4 regions of the Labrenzia sp. VG12 genome follow, and region 2 is predicted to be linked to each of the others. Evidence: riboswitches for the same ligand, from Rfam matches in the RefSeq annotation. Region 2 holds a riboswitch; each other region holds the start of a gene.
The links. Region 2 has a riboswitch for thiamine pyrophosphate ahead of thiO (glycine oxidase ThiO). Riboswitches for the same ligand answer to the same signal wherever they lie in the genome.
Positions count from the first base shown of each region.

Region 1: linked by a shared signal. The riboswitch ahead of CHH27_RS10455 (hydroxyethylthiazole kinase) and the one ahead of thiO (glycine oxidase ThiO) in region 2 are both predicted to bind thiamine pyrophosphate.
Region 3: linked by a shared signal. The riboswitch ahead of CHH27_RS15780 (ABC transporter permease) and the one ahead of thiO (glycine oxidase ThiO) in region 2 are both predicted to bind thiamine pyrophosphate.
Region 4: linked by a shared signal. The riboswitch ahead of thiC (phosphomethylpyrimidine synthase ThiC) and the one ahead of thiO (glycine oxidase ThiO) in region 2 are both predicted to bind thiamine pyrophosphate.

Region 1 is NZ_CP022529.1:2,239,144-2,244,226, reverse strand. Features, by position in the region: gene CHH27_RS10475 (DMT family transporter) at 348-1,349, shown strand; gene CHH27_RS10470 (GIY-YIG nuclease family protein) at 1,528-1,824, shown strand; gene CHH27_RS10465 (hypothetical protein) at 1,975-2,388, opposite strand; gene CHH27_RS10460 (Lrp/AsnC ligand binding domain-containing protein) at 2,419-2,655, opposite strand; TPP riboswitch at 2,793-2,903, shown strand; gene CHH27_RS10455 (hydroxyethylthiazole kinase) at 2,895-3,668, shown strand; gene thiD (bifunctional hydroxymethylpyrimidine kinase/phosphomethylpyrimidine kinase) at 3,701-4,507, shown strand; gene CHH27_RS10445 (TRAP transporter substrate-binding protein) at 4,509-5,083, shown strand, end outside.
Region 2 is NZ_CP022529.1:812,736-817,818, forward strand. Features, by position in the region: partial or broken gene CHH27_RS03720 (class II aldolase/adducin family protein) at 1-669, opposite strand, end outside; gene CHH27_RS03725 (DUF6030 family protein) at 922-1,824, shown strand; gene CHH27_RS03730 (pirin family protein) at 1,793-2,728, opposite strand; gene CHH27_RS03735 (AAA family ATPase) at 2,875-3,402, shown strand; TPP riboswitch at 3,444-3,563, shown strand; gene thiO (glycine oxidase ThiO) at 3,719-4,696, shown strand; gene thiS (sulfur carrier protein ThiS) at 4,680-4,877, shown strand; gene CHH27_RS03750 (thiazole synthase) at 4,883-5,083, shown strand, end outside.
Region 3 is NZ_CP022529.1:3,423,296-3,428,378, forward strand. Features, by position in the region: gene CHH27_RS15770 (CHASE2 domain-containing protein) at 1-1,515, shown strand, start outside; gene CHH27_RS15775 (ABC transporter substrate-binding protein) at 1,533-2,474, opposite strand; gene CHH27_RS15780 (ABC transporter permease) at 2,498-3,253, opposite strand; TPP riboswitch at 3,402-3,507, opposite strand; gene CHH27_RS15785 (hypothetical protein) at 3,585-5,083, opposite strand, start outside.
Region 4 is NZ_CP022529.1:3,998,176-4,003,258, forward strand. Features, by position in the region: gene CHH27_RS18555 (hypothetical protein) at 1-686, shown strand, start outside; gene thiC (phosphomethylpyrimidine synthase ThiC) at 868-2,691, opposite strand; TPP riboswitch at 2,781-2,905, opposite strand; gene CHH27_RS18565 (ABC transporter ATP-binding protein) at 4,133-4,939, shown strand; gene CHH27_RS18570 (hypothetical protein) at 4,936-5,083, shown strand, end outside.

The DNA of each region.
Region 1 (5,083 bases), 1.4 Mb from region 2:
GGAGATATTTCGAGAATTATAGGTGGACGTGGCGACAAGTGGAGAGCGTCGCAAAATATTGATGTCCAATTGTGGAGTTATTGACTGAATTTGACTGTGGTGTGGCGCTCAAACTTTAGAAGAAGGTCCAATCGGTCAAATTCCCAATCTCCAGGATTGCAACATCACAGAAATGTCAGGATACTGGGCGTCCTATCCGCAGCCAATCTTCCCTGACTTCCCACCATCCCTACTCCGTTTGGGTTTTGTGAGTGTTGTTTTGTGGAGGCTGTCACTTTCCATCTTCTTCTTTGTCACCGGCTAGGCACAGAAGGTGAAATCACCGTGCCGGCCAAAGATTGCTTTCCATGCCCCTTGCTTCCATGAAATCCCGCCTGTCCGGTCCGCCGGCCCCCACCGGCATGACCCGGCAGGCACCGCTCCTCGGGATTTCGCTGAAGGTGGCCTCGACGCTTATCTTCTTTGTTATGGCCACCGCCCTGAAAATTGCGGCGGAGACCGTGCCGATTGGGCAGCTGGTCTTTGTGCGCAATTTTTTCGGCCTGTTTCCCGTGCTGCTGATGGTGGCAATGCGCGGGGAGTTGGGACTGGCCTTTCAGACGCAGAACCCGCGCGGACACCTGATCCGGGCAACCATCGGTCTGTCGGCCATGGTCTGCATGTTCACGGCGCTGTCGCTGTTGCCGCTTCCGGATGCCACCGCCATCGGCTTTGCGACGCCGCTCTTCGTGGTTGTTCTGGCGTTTTTCCTGCTGGGCGAACAGGTCCGGATCTATCGCTGGAGCGCAGTCGGGGTCGGCTTTGTCGGGATCCTGGTGGTGCTGTCGCCACATCTCGGCGAGGCGCATCTTGACGGCCCCTCGACCTTCGGCGCGGCAATCGGCGTGTTGGGGGCCGGGTTTGCGGCGCTCGCCATGATCACCGTGCGCAAGCTTTGCGAGACCGAACGTACCTCGACCATCGTCACCTGGTTCGCCGGCGCCTCTACGTTGCTCGCGCTGCTGACCCTGCCGCTCGGGCTCATGCTGCCGGGGCAGGCCTGGGTGCTGCCGGACGCACCAACGGCAGGTCTCCTGGTCCTGATCGGACTGGCCGGTGGCGTCGGCCAGATACTGCTGACCCAGAGCTACCGCTTTGCCGATGCGTCGACCATCGCGCCGTTCGATTATGTCAACATGCTCTGGGCGATCCTCATCGGCTGGCTGGTGTTTTCCGAAACGCCGGTAAGCGAAGTGGTTCTGGGAGCACTGATCGTGATCGCGGCCGGGATCTTCGTCATCTACCGCGAACACAAGCTGGGCCTCGACCGCACCAAGGCCCGCAGGGCGTCAACGCCCTCAAGGTCGTGAGGGGCCTAAGATTGCGTCTTAAGTTTAAACGTTGTTGTGGCGTGGACCTCAGGAGACGGACCGGCCGCAAGCGGTGTTTGTACCGCCGGCACCGTATTTACTGGGTCCCGGACTTGGCTACGCCAATCCGGGATGACAAAATAGGTGTCTCATATCAAATTGCTGCAAAAGGCGAACAATGCACCTTGATCAGCAGTATTACGTCTATCTTCTCGCCAGCAAATTGGGCGGTACGCTTTATGTAGGCGTGACAAACAATCTTGTTGAACGTGTTTCAGCGCATCGTGACGGTATTGGGAGCAAGTTCACGGCCAAGTATTGCATCAATCGGCTGGTCTATTTCGAAGTGCACGAAGAAATTGACTGGGCAATTAAATGCGAAAAACAGGTTAAGCGCTGGAGGCGCGCTTGGAAAATCCGCATGATTGAAGAGAAGAACCCGAATTGGGATGATCTCTTTCCTTCGCTCGTTTAGCTTATGTCTCCATTGTCATCCCGGATTGGCGTAGCCAAGTCCGGGACCCAGTAATCGGAAACGTTCAACGTTATCGCCAGCGTGGCGGCTGCGAGGTCGACCACGCCTTTGACGCCAAAATAAGGCAACTGATGCGTTGCCAGGCAGATCTTACTGCGGCTTGTATTCAAACCGTTCGACCTGGCTCTTGGTGCCGTCCGGGAAAATGAGCTGAACGCTGATTGACTGGGTCGAGCCGGCCGGCCGTTCCAGATAGGGCTTTTCCTTCAGGACCGCGTTCGGATTGTCCGGGTTGCATGCTTCCAGTTCCCACTCCTGGTCGATCGGGCCGTCATTGAGGCCGTAAAAGACATAGTCGATCCCGCATTTCCAGGATTCAAGGTGGGTGAAATAGATCAGCTCCTGGCCCTGCCAGTCGCGAAAGGCAACCCAGTTGGCCTTGGTCAGGTCAAGGATCTGCTTGATCTGCTCCGGCGGCATGCCCTGCGCGGAGGCCGGTGCGGCGATAGCGGCAGACGAAAGGGCGAGGCCGAGGCAAAGGGCTGTCGATTTCAGAAATTGCATGAAACATTCTCCGTAGAACGCGGATAGGCTCTAAAAAGCCTTGAAGGTGATGATCGTCTTGGTGTCCTGGATACCGTCGATCGGGTGCACCTTTTCATTGACGAAATGGCCGATATCCGCGCCGTTATCGACATAGAACTTCACCAAGAGGTCATAATCACCACTGGTCGAATAGACTTCGGACGCAATCTCCGCATCGGCAATCGCATTGGCGACCTGGTAGGTCTTGCCCAGCTGGCATTTGATCATCACGAAAAACGGTATCATGCGGTGCTCCGGAATTGCTGTTCCAAATGATGCCCATGGACATCGCCCATCTGGGCGTTTCAGTCAATCGTTGAACGTCCGGCCGGCAAGACGGAAAGCCGCACTTGCAATCGCCCGTGCCGCTTGTTAACCGTGCAGGCGTCTCATGGGGGTGCCCGGCCATTCCGGATCGGGCTGAGAGGCAGCCTGCCAACTCCTTGAACCTGATCCGGCTGATACCGGCGGAGGGACTTGAGATCATGACACTTTCCATTGCTGCCACCACGCAATCGCTGACGCCCGAAACGGTTTACGGACTGCTCGAAAAGGTCAGACGGCAACAGCCGCGCATTCATGCCATCACCAATGCGGTGGCCCAGGCCTTCACGGCCAACACGTTGCTGGCGCTTGGCGCTGTTCCGTCAATGACGGTTGCGCCGGAAGAGGTGGCAGGATTTGCGGCAAGCGCAGACGCATTGCTGGTCAATCTTGGCACGCTGGACGAGACCCGGCGGGCCGCCATCCCCCTGGCGATCGAGGCTGCCCGCGCAACCGAAAGGCCTGTCTGCATCGATCCGGTCTTTGTCGACCGGTCTCCGTCACGCTGTGCCTTTGCGCTGACCCTGTTGGCGTCCCGGCCTGATCTCGTACGTCTGAACACGGCTGAACTCGAGGCCCTGTTTCCGGAAAGGGCTAGGGCGGACGCGCTGATTGCCAGTGGAACGGTTCTGGCCGTGACCGGCGCGGAAGACAAGATCGAGAGCGAAGGCGAGGATTTCCGTCTGTTGAACGGGCACCCGCTCATGAGCCGTGTCACGGCGACAGGCTGCGCCGGTGGCGCGGTTCTGGCCGCCTTCTGCGCCGTGGAGGGCGACAAGGCGCTGGCGGCGGCCTGCGGCCTCTCCGTCTTCAACATTGCCGGTGAACTGGCGGCCGTGCGCGCTGGCGGGCCCGGCAGTCTCGTTCCGGAATTGCTCGACGCGCTTTACGGCCTCAGCCTGCGCGATATCGAGGCACGACTCCAGACCGCCTGACTTCAATTCCAATCACATCCCGGGAGATGCAGATGACCGCCATTGCGGTAACCATTGCAGGGTCCGACAGCGGCGGCGGCGCCGGTGTCCAGGCCGACCTGAAAGCCTTTTCCGCAAACGGTGTTTACGGCGCCAGCGTGCTGACGGCGCTGACGGCCCAGAACACGCTTGGTGTCAGCACCATTCATGATGTGCCACCGGAGTTTGTCCGGGCCCAGATCGATGCGGTCTATTCCGATCTGGCCGTCAAGGCGACCAAGATCGGCATGCTGTCGCGCGTGGACACCATTCAGGCCTTGGCCGAAGGGCTGAAAGCCCACGCCACGGGGCCCGTTGTGCTGGACCCCGTCATGGTGGCCGCCTCCGGCGATCCGCTGCTCGCCGACAGTGCCGTCACAACACTGATGGCCGAACTGGTGCCGCTGGCCGATATCATCACACCGAACCTTCATGAAGCCGCCCGCATGCTGGAAACCGGCCTTGCGAGCGACGAAGCGGACATGAAGGCCCAGGGCGAGAAACTGCTGGGGCTGGGCGCTAAGGCTGTGCTGATCAAGGGCGGGCATGGTGAAGGCGCAGAGAGTGCGGACCTGCTTCTGACCAGGGACGGCACGTCCCGTTGGTTGCGCGACAGGCGGATCGACACCGGCAATACCCACGGCACCGGCTGCACCCTGTCGTCGACCATCGCGGCCGGCCTTGCGAAAGGCCTGTCGATGGATCAGGCGGTTGCCGATGCCAAGGCTTATATCCAGGCCGCCATCGCGGCCGCCGACACGCTTCAGATCGGCAGCGGGCATGGGCCCGTGCACCATTTTCACGGCTATTGGAGCAAGTGAGATGAACAAGACGAGTGGCCAAAGGACACATGTGAACCGCCGCGCCTTGCTTGGTGCGACGGCGGCCGGTGCTGCCGGTCTGGCAGCGCCTGCTGTTGCCCAGGAGCAGGCTACGCTGGAATGGAAGCTGGTCACATCCTGGCCGAAGAACCTGCCGGGTCCCGGCATCACCGCGCAGCGGATCGCAGACCAGATCGAACTGATGTCGGGTGGCCGCATGCGTGTGCGCCTGTTTGCCGCCGGGGAACTGGTGCCTGCGCTGGGCGTCTTCGATGCGGTTTCGGCCGGCACAGCCCAGATGGCCCACACGGCTTCTTTCTTCTGGCAGGGCAAGATCCCGGCCTCTGTCTATTTCACGGCCGTGCCCTTCGGTCTCCTGCCGCATGAACATATTGCCTGGATCGAGCAGGGCGGCGGGCAGGCGCTCTGGGACGAGCTCTATGCGCCGTTTGGTCTGAAGCCGGTCATGGCGGGCAATACGGGCGTCCAGATGGGCGGCTGGTACAAGCGCGAGATTGCAGGCCTTAATGATCTCAAAGGGCTGAAGATCCGCATGCCGGGCCTCGGGGGCGAGGT
Region 2 (5,083 bases):
GGCCGTCCGCCAGTTCCGCTGTCTGCTTGCCGTAGCTTTTGAATTTGTTCAGAATTCCGGTCATTTCCGCGTCATCGAGTATGACCGGGTCACCCAATGTGAGCGCGGACAGATATTGATCTGCCAGGTCTTCGACGCCCTCGGCCACAGCGAGCGCCTTTGAAAGGGTCGGGCCGCCGGCAATCTGGCCGTGATTGGCGAGCAGGCAGGCGTTGCGCTCGCCCAGTGCGCGGATCATTGCCTCGGACAAGGCTCTTGTGCCGAAACTCGCATAGTCGGCGCAGTCGATCCGGTCCCCCCGGCGAGAGCCACCATGTAGTGGAAGGCCGGGATGCCGCGCCGGTGGCAGGACAGGGCCGTCGCGCGCGGGCTGTGACAATGCACCACCGCGCCGCAATCCGGCTTGGCGAGGTAGAAATCCAGATGCATGCGCCATTCGGAGGAGGGCAGCACGTCACCGCGGTAACAGCCGTCAAGATCGAGCGCGACTATCTTGTCTTCCGTCAAAGTTTCATAGGGTGTTCCGGAAGGCGTCACCAAAAAACCAGAATCAGTGCGTGCACTTACATTCCCCGATGTGCCTTTGGTCAGTCCCAGCCGTGGCAGCGATCGGGCTGTCTCGATAATGTCTTGGCGCAGCGTGGCTGAATCGCCTGGAAAGGAGGACATCCTGAACCTCTTCAGTGCTTTGGGACTGTCAGATGAGACGGAATTGCGGGCAGGCCGCAGCGGCGGCCATAGATGACAGGTATCCGGTTGCGTTTTCAAGAGTTTGTATTGATAAATCCCGAACCCTTGACCATCCGGTCAGAAAGGATGCCGGTTTAGGTGACGATGTCAGGACTAGCGGACAGGATCAGGCAGTTATTGACGGCGGCGCGCACAGCACGGCCCGAGCAATCGCCAAAGGAACCTGGTGCGATGCGCTCCGGCAAACGCAATGCCGGCCCTCGCTGGGCGGATCAGGAAGACGATCCGTTCCAGCAACCGGAAGAGAGGCTGCAGGATCGGGGCGCAGCGGTGCACCGGTCGACAGGTGAGGGCAACGTCAGGCGACCGTTCGTAACGCCTTACTATTTCTGGGGAACGCTGGCCTTGCTGACGGCCGGATTTGCCGTCGGTGGAGTGACTTTAAATGTCCTGAAGGACTGGATCAGCCAGCCCGTCTCGACCGGCCCGGGGTTGCCCGATCCATTGCTGCCCTTGCAGGAGACCGCGCGCGAAGCGCTGCTGCGGCCGGCGCCGGAACTCGCCGCGGAGCTGAAACGCAGTTTTCTGGGCAAGCCGGACGCGCTGTGTGCCGAGCTTCAGCAGCTCGGTCTGACCAATCGGGGCTGGCGCAAGGCGCCATTTCACAAGGACCGCTGGCAATGCGCCTCCGATCTGGTGCCGCTGACCACACCGAGTGTCGATTATGGCGCAACGACACTGTTTCTCTTGTTGCGCGGCCCGGACGAAGACAAGATTGACTATCTGCGGCTGAAACTGGTCGTGGAAGATCCGCGTCAGAAGGAGATCGGCCTGGAAGCCGTCTGGCTGGTGATTGATGCACTGGCCGGGCGCTACGGCTGGACGGTGCCCGACACTTTCAGAAAGGCCGTCTCAGGGTTTTCGAAGCTGGAAACAAACCATCGCGGCGTGCAGCTTTCGGTCGCTCCGGAAGACCCGAACCTGACCGGCGACCCGCGCGCGAGCCGACGCATGAATATCATCATGGATTTCGGCGAGCCGGACCTGATCCGGCCCGCCGACAGATTTGAACAGGCGCCACCGCTCGAAAGCGGCTGGAGCGTCAGGGGCCCGGACGATCGGGCAGGGGAATGAATTCCTCCGCATCACCGGGGACCGTGTCGAAGCGGCCCTGTCTCCAGTCTTCCTTGGCCTGTTCGATCCGCTCCCTGGAGGAGGAAACGAAGTTCCACCAGATGTAGCGTTTGCCGTCCATCGGCTCGCCGCCAAGCACAACAAACCGCGCGGGGGCCGGAGAGTTGTTTTCGATCACCAGGTGGTCGCCAGGCTTGAACACAAGCAATTGAGCCGGGTCGAAACTCTGGCCGGCGATCGTGATCTGACCTGACACGGTATAAAGGCCACGTTCTTCCCATCCGGCGTCCAGCGGGATTCTGGCGCCCGGCTCCAGGCTGATATCGGCATAGAACATGTCGGAGGCGGTTTTCACAGGAGCCTTGTGACCGTAGAGCTCGCCGGCAATCAATTTGACCGACGCGCCCTTGTCGGCGAATTCCGGCTGGTCCTCGACCCCGTGATGCTGAAAGCTCGGGTCGCCTTCTTCCAGATGTTTGGGTAGAGCCACCCAGCTTTGCAGCCCAAAGAGCGGCCGTGTCTGCTGCAGCCGCTCCGGTCGTTCACGTTCGGAATGCACGATGCCCTTGCCGGCACTCATCCAGTTAAGGGCGCCCGGTGCGATGGCAATTTCAGTGCCGAGACTGTCCCGGTGATACATCTCGCCTTCGAAGAGATAGGTCACCGTGGCAAGGCCGATATGCGGGTGCGGGCGCACGTCGATGCCGCCGCCGACCAGCAGTTCAGCCGGCCCCATCTGATCGAAAAAGATGAACGGACCAACCATGCGCCGTTTGGCGGAGGGCAGGGCGCGGCGCACGGAAAAACCGCCGAGATCGGAGGTGCGCGGAACAATGATCGTGTCGATCGGATCGCAGCTTGCTGCATCGCCAGGGGTGGGATCGGGGCAGTTCAGCCAGCTCATGGGCCTCTCCTTCAATCGCTGTCATGTCATTGCCACCTAGATAGGGTGACGATTGCAAAAGTGTCCATTGAACAGTCTGTTTCCCGGTTTCAATGTCTTGCAATGCGTGTATAACCGCCGGCCCTCCTGACCCTGGAAGGTATAAAATGAAACGTGTCATGATTGTCGGCGGTCCCGGCTCGGGCAAGAGCATGCTTGCGTCCGCACTTGGCGAAAAAACCGGTTTGCCGGTCTTTCACATGGACAAGATCCACTACCGGCCGGGCTGGGTTGAGCGTTCCCGGGAAGAGAAAGACCGGCTGACGCACGAAGTGCACCAAAAAGAGCACTGGATCTTCGAAGGTGGTCATTCGAGCACGTATGCCGAACGGGTCGCGCGGGCGGATACCTTCATCTGGCTGGATGTGCCGGTCGGTCTGAGACTGTTTCGTGTCCTGAAGCGGTCGGTGAAATATTACGGGCGCAGCCGACCGGATCTGCCGGAGGGCTGTCCGGAGCGCTTCAACCTCCAGACCTTGGAATTCCTGCGTTTCATCTGGCGCACGCGTCACTCCGCCCGCGACAAGCTGGTGCGGATCCAGGACAATCCGCCCGCCCATCTGAGCGTTCACCGGCTGACCGATCTGGGGGAGGTCAGAGACTTTCTTTCTCGCGTGGGGACGACTGCTGTTTGAAGGCTGGCTTCTTGACAGTTCGAATACCGGGTTGCACAAGGAAACCACACCCGGGGTGCCCCACGAGGGGCTGAGATGCTGCAGAGCGCAATGCGCAGCGCAGGGACCCGACGAACCTGATCCAGGTCATGCTGGCGAAGGGAAGGTGCCTGCGATCCGTCCGGATCACAATTCCGCAGGATGCTGGCTCCTCTCTTGTCACCAGGCTGACCGTCTATCTGCCCGAGACCGTTTGTGGGTCTTTGCCGGAAGGAAAACACTTGGCAGTCGTTGGAGACCGTAGAGACGCATACTCCTGCACAAAGGGGACTTGGTGATGGAAGTCCTGGTTCGCGGTGCCGGTGTCGCTGGTCTTGCGCTGGCGCGGGAGCTTCTTCGGCGCAAGGTTAAGGTCCATTTGGTGGACAGGCGTTCGGATTGGAGCGGCAGCGCCTCCTGGCTTGCCGGCGGCATGCTGGCGCCCTGGTGCGAACGGGAGAACGCAGAAGAGCCGGTGCTGCGCTTTGGCAAGGGTGCCATCGACTGGTGGGATCGCGCCGTACCCGGCTTGTTACAGAGAAGGGGAACACTGGTGGTGGCACCTGCCAGAGATACCCGGGAACTCGACCGGTTTGCCCGAAGAACATCCGGCTACCGGCTGCTCGACCGCAGCGGGGTGACAGTTCTAGAACCGGAGCTGGAGGGCCGTTTCGCAAAAGGTCTCTTTTTCGAAGGCGAAGCCCATCTCGATCCGCGTGCGGCGCTTCAAAAACTCCTTGATGACCTGATCGCCGATGGTGTCGATTTTCATGTCGGGAGCGACTGCCCTCGAAACGTATCGGGTTTGACAGCGGATTGCACCGGCATGGCTGCCCGCGATCCGGACCTGCGCCCGGTTCGCGGCGAGATGCTGATCCTGCACGCACCGGACGTTCATCTGGCACGGCCCGTGCGCCTGCTGCATCCGCGTTTTCCGGTCTATGTCGTTCCGCGCGAGGACCAACACTTCATGATCGGCGCGACCATGATTGAAAGCGGCGACGACGGGCCGGTCACCGTGCGGTCCACCATGGAATTGCTCAATGCCGCCTACAGCCTGCATCCGGGCTTCGCCGAAGCCAGGATTGTCGAGACCGGTGCCGGGCTTCGGCCGGCCTATGCCGACAATCTGCCGCGTATCCGGCGTGCGGGAGACACCATCTTCGTCAATGGGTTTTACCGCCACGGCTTCCTGCTGGCACCGCATTTTGCGGGCCTTGCGGCACACATGATCACCACGCAACATCAGGAGACTCGTCTTGAAGCTCTTCATTAACGGCGAAGCGCGCGACGTTAAAAGCGCCACCCTGGACCTGCTCCTTGAGGAGCTGGACTATGAGCACGCTTTCCTGGCAACAGCGCGGAACGGCGAACTTGTCAGTTCGGAAGTCCGCAATGCCTGCACACTGCGGGAGGGCGACCGGATCGAGATCCTGTCGCCGATGCAGGGAGGCTGAGAGCGATGCCGGACTTTTACGGGGAGAGCATTTCATCGCGGCTGCTGCTGGGCACGGCACAATATCCATCGCCCAGGATCCTGGCGGATGCGATCAAATCCTCCGGTACGGAAATCCTGACCGTATCGCTGCGACGGGAGAGCGCGGGCAGCGGCGCAGGTGGCAAGTTCTGGGATCTGATCCGTGATCTGAAGGTGCGTGTTCTT
Region 3 (5,083 bases), 2.6 Mb from region 2:
GCCCTGCGTGTGGCGCAGGGCGAGCGCGGCCTGGTCATTCGCGCCACCGGCGCAAGCGGTGAGGCCGATACGGGCGAACCAGCCGTCAACGCTCTCAAGATCGGCGCCTTCCGGCCGCCGACAACCTCGGCGGGCGAGCTCTGGCTCTATTTCAACTCGGACCAGAAGCACCCGGAACGATACGTGTCCGCACACCACCTCTTCGACCCCGGCAAAGCCGCCGAACTGGTGCCGTTTCTTGAAGGACAGATTGTTTTTGTCGGCACATCGGCCGTCGGCCTGCGCGACATCAGGGCGACACCGCTTGGGGAGCAGGTGCCGGGCGTATCGATCCATGCCCAGGCAGTCGAACAGATCATTTTCGGACAGTTCCTCTCCCGCCCGGACTGGGCAGACGGTGCGGAAGTCATTGCCACCTTTGCCGCCGGCGCCATCCTGATCCTGGCACTGCCCGCGATCGGCAGCATCGGCACGGCGGTCCTCGGCAGCCTGATCATCAGCGGCCTCATAGGCGGTTCGGTCTATCTGTTCCTTCAGGACGGGCTGCTGATCGACCCGATCTATCCGAGCGTGACCACCATCCTCGTCTTTGCAGCCTCGACCGCCCTGCTCTACTTCCTGACGGAACGCGAGAAACGCTTTGTCCGCCAGGCCTTCAGCCAGTATCTGTCGCCGGATCTGGTCACCCAGCTTGAAAAGGCGCCGGAACAGCTCGCCCTCGGCGGTGAAATCCGGCCCATGACCATCCTGTTCATGGATATTCGCGGCTTCACTCCCATATCCGAGCAGCTGACACCGGAAGAACTGGTCAGTTTCCTGAACACGCTGCTGTCCCCCCTGTCCGATGCCATTCAGGCAGAAGGGGGAACCATCGACAAGTATATCGGCGACAGCATCATGGCCTTCTGGAATGCGCCCCTATCCGTACCGGACCATGCCGAGAAGGCCTGCCGGGCCGGTCTTGCCATGTTAAAGGTCGTCGACCGGCTCAATGGCGAAGATGCCTTCGGTTTCAAGGCCCGCGGTCTGAAAGCGCAGAGCGTGCAGATCGGCATCGGTCTCAACAGTGGAGAGGCCTGTGTCGGCAACATGGGCTCGGCGCGACGGTTCAACTATTCGGTCATCGGCGACGCAGTGAATGTCGCCTCTCGGATTGAATCGAGCTGCAAGGCCGTTGGTGCGGAACTGCTGGTCTCGCAAGAGACAAAGGACGCCGCCCCCGGACTCGCCTACCTGGAAGCCGGGGAAATTCCGCTCAAGGGCAAGAGCGAACCGATCAAGCTCTTTGCCCTGGTGGGCGACGAGACCTTCAGATCAACTCCCCGTTTCAAGGAACTGGAAGCGGCGCACCTGCATTTGCTCCAGGCCCTCAGCGAAAACAACACGGTGCTGGCAAGACAGACGCTCGAAACAGCGCGTTCCTGCGCGCCGGACCTGGCCGCCTTCTACAATCGGTTTGAAGCGACGATTGCTGTTTCCGATCCTGCTCAAGATGCGAGCAGCGCCGCCCAATAGGCGGCGCCGCCGCTAAATCAGCGGATTTCGATCGCGTAGCTTTCCACCGGCGGAACCTTGCTGATCAGGCCTGCTTCAGCCATGAACTCTGCAAACCGCTGGTAACGACCCTCATCCAGCGCAGCCGGTCGCTTGGCAAAGCGCGGCAGCGTGTCGGCCCAGGCGCGCTTGTTGAGCTCGTCATTGAGATGCGGATAGGCTTCGATGAACGCGTTCCAGGCTTCGTCCGGATGATTGGTCAGATAAATGGTTGCTGCTTCGACAGCAGCCAGGAACCTTTCGAAACGGGGATCGTCCGTCTTGTCCTTGTTGACCACATAGATCAGCTCATCAAAAATCGGAACACCGTTTTCTTCAGGAAAGAACGCCTTGCCTTCCTTGCCTTCGATTTCGATCTGGGTCAGCTCGAAGTTGCGATAGGCACCGATGACCGCGTCCACCTGGCCGGACAGGAGTGACCCCGACAGGGCGAAGTTCACGTTGACCAGCTCAACATCATCGATGGACAGATCGACCGAGCGCAGCATCTGGCCCAGCATGGCGTCTTCAAACCCGGAGACGGAGAAACCGATGGTCTTGCCCTTCAGCTCCTTCAGCTCCTTGATCGGCCCGTCCTTCAGCACAATCAGCGAGTTGAGCGGCGTTTCCACCAGCGTGCCGATCCATTTCAGCGGAAGCTCTTCCTCGATCTGGGCATGCAGTGTCGGCTGGTAGGACACGGCGATGTCGCCGCGTCCGGCGGCCACAAGCTTGGGCGGCATGGCCGGATCCGCCGGTTCGATGATCTCCACTTCCAGGCCTTCGGCTGCGAAGAACCCCTTGGTCTGTGCCGTGACCAGAGGGGCGTGATCGGGATTGATGAACCAGTCCAGCAAGAGGGTCAGCTTGTCGGCTGCCTGCGCCGGTTGAGCGGCCATCAGGCCGGCGGCGAAAGCAAGGGACAGGAGTTGTTTTTTCATGGGGTCCTCCAATTGGGCGGCCGTCAGGTGACGGGCTGCCAAGGTACTAGAAACTGGGTGAAACGATTGACGATAAAGCGCATGATCAGCACCATCGCCGCGAGCAGGATCAAAGCGGCGAACATCATGTCCGCCTGCATGCGATTGCTGCTTTGAAGCATGATGAAGGCCAGACCGCCCTTGGCCCCGGCCCATTCGCCGATGATGGCGCCCATCGGGGCGAAGACGGCGGCGACCCTGAGCCCCGACGCAAAGGCCGGCAATCCCGACGGCAGCCGGAACAGCCACAATTCACGCAGCCGCGGCAGCCGGTAGAGCCGGGCGAGATCTCCAAGTCCCGGGTCAAGCCGTTGCAAGCCATCGAAAAACGTCGATGTCACCGTGAAAAAGATCACCAGCACGACGACGACAATCTTGGATTCAAGGCCGAAGCCCAACCACAACACCAGGATCGGCGCGATGGCGAAGACCGGCAGGGCCTGCGTCACGAGGATGGGCGGCATGGCGAAACGGGCGGCCAGCGGGAACAGCCACAGAAAAACCGAGAGCAGCGCCCCGGCCGCAGCCCCGACCACAAATCCGAGCACGGTCTCAAAGGCCGTGATGCCCGCGTGATGCATCAGAAACGGAGCGTTCTTTGCGAATGCGGCAAACACCCGCTCGGGACCGGGCAGGATGTAGTGCGGTGTGTCGAAAACGGTGACGATCATCGCCCAGAGCGCAACCGTCACTCCGAGCCCGAGGACGGTCTTGGCCGCCGATGCCAGGACAGGTTTCATCGCACATGCTCCTGTCGGCCGCACCCATTGACAGGTGTGACAGCAGGAACCGGCAGATGACAGGACGGCATGGGCCGCCTTGGCTGACACGAACGCATAGGATCTCCCGTCTTCGGACTTGGCCGAAAATGACATTGGAGATCCGGGATAAGGCTAAGGATTCCGTCCCTTCGCCGGCATGACCCGGATCAGGTTCTAAGGGTTCGGCTGACGCCATCTCAGTTCCGTCAAACGGAACACCCCTCGGACCAGGGCGGACCATGCCCGCAAACACGGAAAAAGGCAAGCCGCAGGGATGCGGCTTTTCAAATTTAGGGGAGGTCGCTCGTTCTTAGCCGGCTTGCCAGGCGGCAATCGCCTTTTCCACGGCATCTGCACCAGCCGACCCTTTTTCCAGGGTGAGGATCCCGCGTTTGCCGTTTTCATACAGCATCGGAATGTCGATCCAGCCGCGCTCGCGCAGAAGTGCGAGGTTGCGTTGCTGTTCGTTCGGCAGACTGGACAGGGCGATCCAGAAGAAACCCGGAGACACCTTGACCGACGCACCGATCAACGCGTCGCCTCGGGCTTCCTCGGTCGGCTTCATGACAAGACCCGGGACGTTGACCACGTCACCAGAAGCAAAGCTTTCCGGAAACTCGTATTTGATCTCGACCAGGTGGCTGGCTGGCAGCGACGTGTCGTCATTCGGCTTGATGCGAATGTCGACCTTGATATCCCGTTCCGGAATTTCGATTTCCGCGCTGAGAACGGCCTGCGACTGACCGTCGAGATTGGTCTCTTCGTCCAGCGTCCAGACAACTGCGCCCTGGGCAGCCGTTCCGGCACCACCGGAATCCTCCCCTTCTTCATAGAGGATGGACCGTTGCGCACCACCTTCCGAAGTTGCCGGCGGGGTCGTTTCTTCCGGTGAGATCGCCGCAATACTGTCGCCAGGCGCGGCAAGGGCCGGTTGTTCTGCAATGGCAGGTACGGACGGTTCAGCTACGGGCGCCGGCTCCTCTCCGGGAGTGCTTGCAATCGCAGGCTGCTCCGGAGCGACCGGTGCAGGGTCGGGCGTGATGAGGGTCGTCGTCACGGTTCGGGCGTCGGGCGCAACCACATCACCGTTGCCGTCATCAAGCAGCCGGTCCGTGTTCTTGGACGAATCGGAGGCTGGCGTTTCGGCAGGTGCGGCAGGCTCCGGAGCGGCCGGTGTGGGTTCCGGTGCCGTCGCCGTCTGCGTATCTGAAGGCTGCAGCACCGATGTGCTGTCTGGCGTCTGGTTGTCCGCCGGCAGCAGGAAATAGGCCCCGACGCCGGCCAGGATCACCACCAGCACGAGCGCTGCGGCGATCGGCACGATCTTGCCACCTGACGAGCCGCTCTTCAGCGCATCCGAAGCGCTCGGTCGGGCACGCCGGCCGCGGCCGGCTTTCGCGGCCGGTTTTTCTGCAGCCTTGTCTGATCCAGGCTCCGGCTTTGGGTCCGGGGTGATGTCTGCTTGCTGCGCCGGCTCGAACAGGCCCTCATCCGGCTCCGGCTGGCTTTCAAACGCAGGCTCCTGACGAACAGGCGCTGCGTCCGCCGCAAGATTGTCGTCCTGAGGCGCAACAGCGTCCCGGGCGCTTTGTGTTGCCTGGCTGGCGGCCGCGCCGAGCGTCTCGGCCTCGGCCAGCGTTTCCTTCAGCGGAGACGGCGTCTCCGGTTCGACAGGGGCAGCGACAGGTTCTTCGGCCGGCTGCGACGTAGCATTGTCGGCCTGCGGCTCGGAGGTCGGCTCATCGACGACTGCGGGAGGTTCCACGACGGGTGCTGCCGGCTGTGGTGTCTCCGCAGGTGGTGTCGCCT
Region 4 (5,083 bases), 2.8 Mb from region 2:
CGCCGAATGCCGTCGACGGCAACGGGCACCTGGCGCTTCTCTCCACCGACGGCAAGGTGATCGACGCTGCCTGGGCCACCGGCATGGATGCCCCCAAGGGCCTTGCCCTGATGGATGGCCAGATCTTCGCCGCCGATCTCACCCACCTGCGCATCGTTGATGCGGCCAGCGGCGAGCTTGTTGCCTCGCTCCCTGCCGCAGGGGCCGTCTTCCTCAATGACGTTGCCACCAATGGCCAGGCGGTCTTTGTCTCCGACATGATGACCCACACGATCTGGCGCTATGCGGATGGTCGTTTTGAAAAATGGCTCGAAACGCCGGAACTTGCCCATCCGAATGGACTTTTCTGGGACGATGGCCGCCTGCTGGTCGGCAGCTGGGGCAAGGGCCTTCAGCAGGATTTCACCACCGAAGCCCCGGGCAGCCTGCTCAGCATCGACGCGGAGACAAAGGCTATCTCGGTTGTCGCCAGCAACATCGGCAACATCGACGGCATTGTCCGCCTGAACGGCAAGCTTGTTCTCAACGACTGGATCAACGGCAAGGCATTTGAGATCTCCGAAGACGGTTCTGCCACGGAAATCCTAGCAGAACCCGCCGGCCTTGCCGACATCGGCGCCGCGAACGGCGTGCTCTACCTGCCGCATATGCTGGAAGGCCGGATCGAGGCGGTGACGCTGGACTAGGCGCGGCCCACACAGCCCTCACCGGCTGCATTTGCAAAGGCAGGAGCAGCCGGCAAAACACAGCCTCCAGCGCTCAGGTGAGCTCTGGAGGCTGTGCGTTTCAGGGCACTGGCCGCTGGATGTGATGGGGAACGTCCGCTCCTGTCCCTCACCTCCGCGCGGGTCGTCCGCTCAGATCGCGTTACCCGCCCTTTGGCATATAGAGGTCGCCGCCGTTCCGGTATCTGGCAGCCATTGCCTCCATCCCTTCCTGGCGCGCGCCTTCCTGGCGGGCGGCGTCGCGGATATCGTGCGAGATCCGCATGGAGCAGAATTTCGGCCCGCACATGGAGCAGAAATGGGCCACCTTGTGAGCCTCTTTCGGCAAGGTCTCGTCGTGGAAGGCACGGGCAGTTTCGGGATCCAGCGACAGGTTGAACTGGTCCTCCCAGCGAAATTCGAACCGGGCCCGCGACAGGGCATCGTCGCGGATCTTCGCCGCCGGATGGCCCTTGGCGAGATCCGCGGCATGGGCGGCGATCTTGTAGGTGATGACTCCGGTTTTCACGTCGTCGCGGTCCGGAAGACCAAGATGCTCCTTGGGCGTAACATAACAGAGCATGGCCGTGCCGTACCAGCCGATCATCGCGGCGCCGATGCCCGATGTGATGTGATCATAACCTGGCGCGATATCGGTCGTCAGCGGCCCAAGCGTATAGAACGGCGCTTCGCCGCAGGCCTCGATCTGCCGGTCCATATTCTCCCTGATCTTGTGCATCGGCACATGACCGGGCCCTTCGACCATCACCTGACAGTCCTTCGCCCAGGCGATCTGCGTCAGCTCTCCGAGGGTCTGCAGCTCGGCGAATTGCGCGGCATCATTGGCATCGGCAATCGAGCCGGGACGCAGACCGTCACCAAGCGAAAAGGCAACGTCATAGGCCCGGGCAATATCGCAGATCTCCTCGAAATGCTCGTAGAGGAACGACTCCTTGTGATGATGCAGGCACCACTTGGCCATGATCGAGCCGCCACGCGAGACGATGCCGGTGACACGATCGACGGTGAGCGGAATATGGGAGAGGCGGACGCCTGCGTGGATCGTGAAATAATCGACGCCCTGTTCGGCCTGCTCGACCAGCGTGTCGCGAAATACCTCCCAGGTCAGCTCCTCGGCAACGCCGCCGACCTTTTCCAGCGCCTGGTAAAGCGGCACGGTGCCGATCGGCACGGGCGCGTTGCGCAGGATCCAGTCCCGGATGTTGTGGATGTTGCGGCCGGTCGACAGATCCATGACGGTGTCCGCGCCCCAGCGGGTCGCCCAGACCATCTTCTCGACCTCCTCGGCCATCGACGACGTGACGGCGGAATTGCCGATATTGGCGTTGATCTTCACCAGGAAATTGCGGCCGATGATCATCGGCTCGGCTTCCGGATGGTTGATGTTTGCCGGCAGGATTGCCCGGCCGCGGGCGATTTCCTCGCGAACGAATTCCGGCGTCACAAAGTCCGGGATCGCCGCACCGAAGCTTTCGCCGTCCCGCGCTGATTGCGCCTTCAAAGCCGCGCGCCCGAGATTTTCCCGGATCGCGACGAACTCCATTTCCGGCGTGATGATCCCGGCGCGGGCATAGGCGATCTGGGTGACCGCCTTGCCGGCGCAGGCCCGGCGCGGCATTGGCAGGTCGGGAAAGGCCGGCGTCAGCCGGTCGCCTGTGGCAAAGCCGTTGTCTTCCGGCTGAACGGTGCGGCCCGGATAGGCTTCGGTGTCGCCGCGCCCGGCGATCCAGTCTGCGCGAAGGCGCGGCAACCCCTTTGAAATGTCGATCAATTGCGCCGGATCGGTATAGGGGCCCGACGCATCATAGACCGTTACCGGCGGCTCGCCGGCCGTCGGATGAACGGCAATCTCGCGCATCGGCACGCGCAGCTGCGGATAGATCAGACCGGGTTTGTAAACCTTGGTCGAGGCGGGCAGCGCGCCTTGCGTGACATCCGGTTTGGGGGTCTTGGCGGCAGTGGTCATCTTGAGGCTCCAATCATCTTGCTTGGAGACCCAGTTCGCAGCCGGAATGATGGAGAAACGCCGGAACGGCCCGTTTCCGGGCACCGTCCGTCGCAGCGCTCGCACCGTCCCTACGCCAGTATGAACTGGATCAGGTTCAACGGGTCACTGCGCTGCCATTCAAAACGGCCCAGCAGACTCTCAGCCCCTTGTCGGGACACCCCGGGTAACGCCGCTATCGACATTCATCCACTTGCCTTTGTCAATATGGTGACGCGTGAAAAACTCACTGCTGTCACCCCGGGCGAATAAAGCAAGTCCCGGGTCCTGCTCGTTTGCAGAGAGTGGGTCCTTTCAGCACGACCGCAAAGCAGACACCGGCCTCCGCAAGCAGCCCTGCGAGTGGGCCCCGGGTCTGCGCTCTGCTTGCCCGGGGTGACACGGAAGGTAAGGGCCGCACCCATCCGTCACACCGCCAGCACACCCTCACCACGTCATTCCGGACAAGTGCAGCACAGCTGCGCGCTGATCCGGAACCCAGCGCATCAGCGCGAGCGGCAGCGAGCACAAAAACAATCAAATGACTGAGTCGCTCGATAAAGACGCGCCCAGGGCGCGGAGTAATCGCTGGGTTCCGGATCTGGCCATGCAGCTGCGCTGCAGACCGTCCGGAATGACGGTGGCAGGGTCTCGGCAAATGGCGGCCTCGTGCGAACAAACACGCCTGTCACCCCGGGCGCGCGAAGCAAGACCCGGGGCCTACTCGTTTGCAGAGAGTGGGTCCTTTCAGCACGACCGCAAAACAGCCACCGGATTCCGCAAGCAGCCCTGCGAGTGGGCCCCGGGTCTGCGCTGCGCTTGCCCGGGGTGACACGGAGATTGATCCGCTCCTGCCCGTCATACCGCCAACAAGCCCTCATCACGTCATTCCGGATCTGCACGCCTGCCTTCGCTTCGGTGTACCGGCTCAGGTCCTTGCACCCCTCTCCCCCTTGCGGGGGAGATGTCTCCGCCAGGAGACAGAGGGGGGTATCATCTGATCAATTTCATTCGGACTATCTGAATGAGTGGCGACCGCTTCCCCCCCTCTGTCCGTTTCACGGACATCTCCCCCACAAGGGGGGAGAGGGGCAGGAACCCAGAACGTGGTGGGCACATTCGGTGTCGGAGACTGCGGCAAGGCCTCAGCCCCCCACCCTTGATCCCTCCCCACAAGGGGGAGGGAGACGCTAGTGGCAAACGGGCGAAAAACGATACAGGTCGGAACGCGAGACCAGGCACCTCTCCGGCAGAACGGCACAGCCGGTTCCCCCTCCCCTTGTGGGGAGGGGTTAGGGGTGGGGGTTCCGGGCGTCTGCCTTCGATCTTCCAAACGCCCGGCCAAAAACCCCTTCCTCCGGTTTTACCGGACCGAAAGGTCCCCGCCGTATCCTCCCCAAAACCACGTTCAAACGAGTGCCTGATGCCGACCGCCAGCCCTGCAGCCCTCGAGATATTCAATCTTCACAAGCGCTTCAGCGACCCTGCCGTCAACGACCTGTCGCTGAAGGTCAAGGCAGGCGAATTCTATGCCCTGCTCGGCCCGAACGGCGCGGGCAAGACAACGACGCTGCGGATGGTGTCCGGCCTGCTGGAAGCCGATGCCGGCACGGTCCGGATCTGCGGCATCGATGCCTTCAAGGACCCGATTGCGGCCAAGAAGATCCTGGCCTGGGTGCCGGACGAGCCGATGGTCTATGACAAGCTGACGCCGCTGGAATATCTGGAATTCGTCGCCGGCCTCTGGAACATGGACGCTGATTTCGCGCAGGCCAAGGCCGACAGCCTGCTCGAGGCCTTCGGGCTCGGCCCCCATGCGGGTGAGCGCTGCGGCGGCTTTTCCAAGGGCATGCGCCAGAAAGTGGCGCTGGCAGGCGCGTTGATCCATGAACCGCGCCTGATCATTCTCGATGAACCGCTCACAGGGCTTGATGCGGGCTCGGCCCGGCAAGTGAAGCAGGTGCTTAGCAATCTGGTCGCCAAAGGCGTCACCGTCATCATGACAACCCATATTCTAGAAGTCGCCGAGCGCATGGCCGACCGGATCGGCATCATCGCCCGCGGCCAGCTGGTCGCCGAAGGCACGCTGGCGGAGCTGCGGTCCCGCGCCAGCGCCGAGGGCCATTCCCTGGAGGATATCTTCCTCGACATCGTCGGCGGCGCTCAAAGCGACGGTCAAAGCGACACCTTCACGGACCCCTCTCAACTCCCCGACGAGAAGGTGGCATGAGCCGCGCTTTGGCTTCCCCGCTGGCGTTTTCGGCGCTGATCCGCTTTTCCCGGCATGAATTGCGCCTTGCCTGGCGCGACTGGGCCTGGATCTTTTCCGGCTGGCGCAAGACCGGCTTGAAACGCACCCTCATCGGCATGGGCC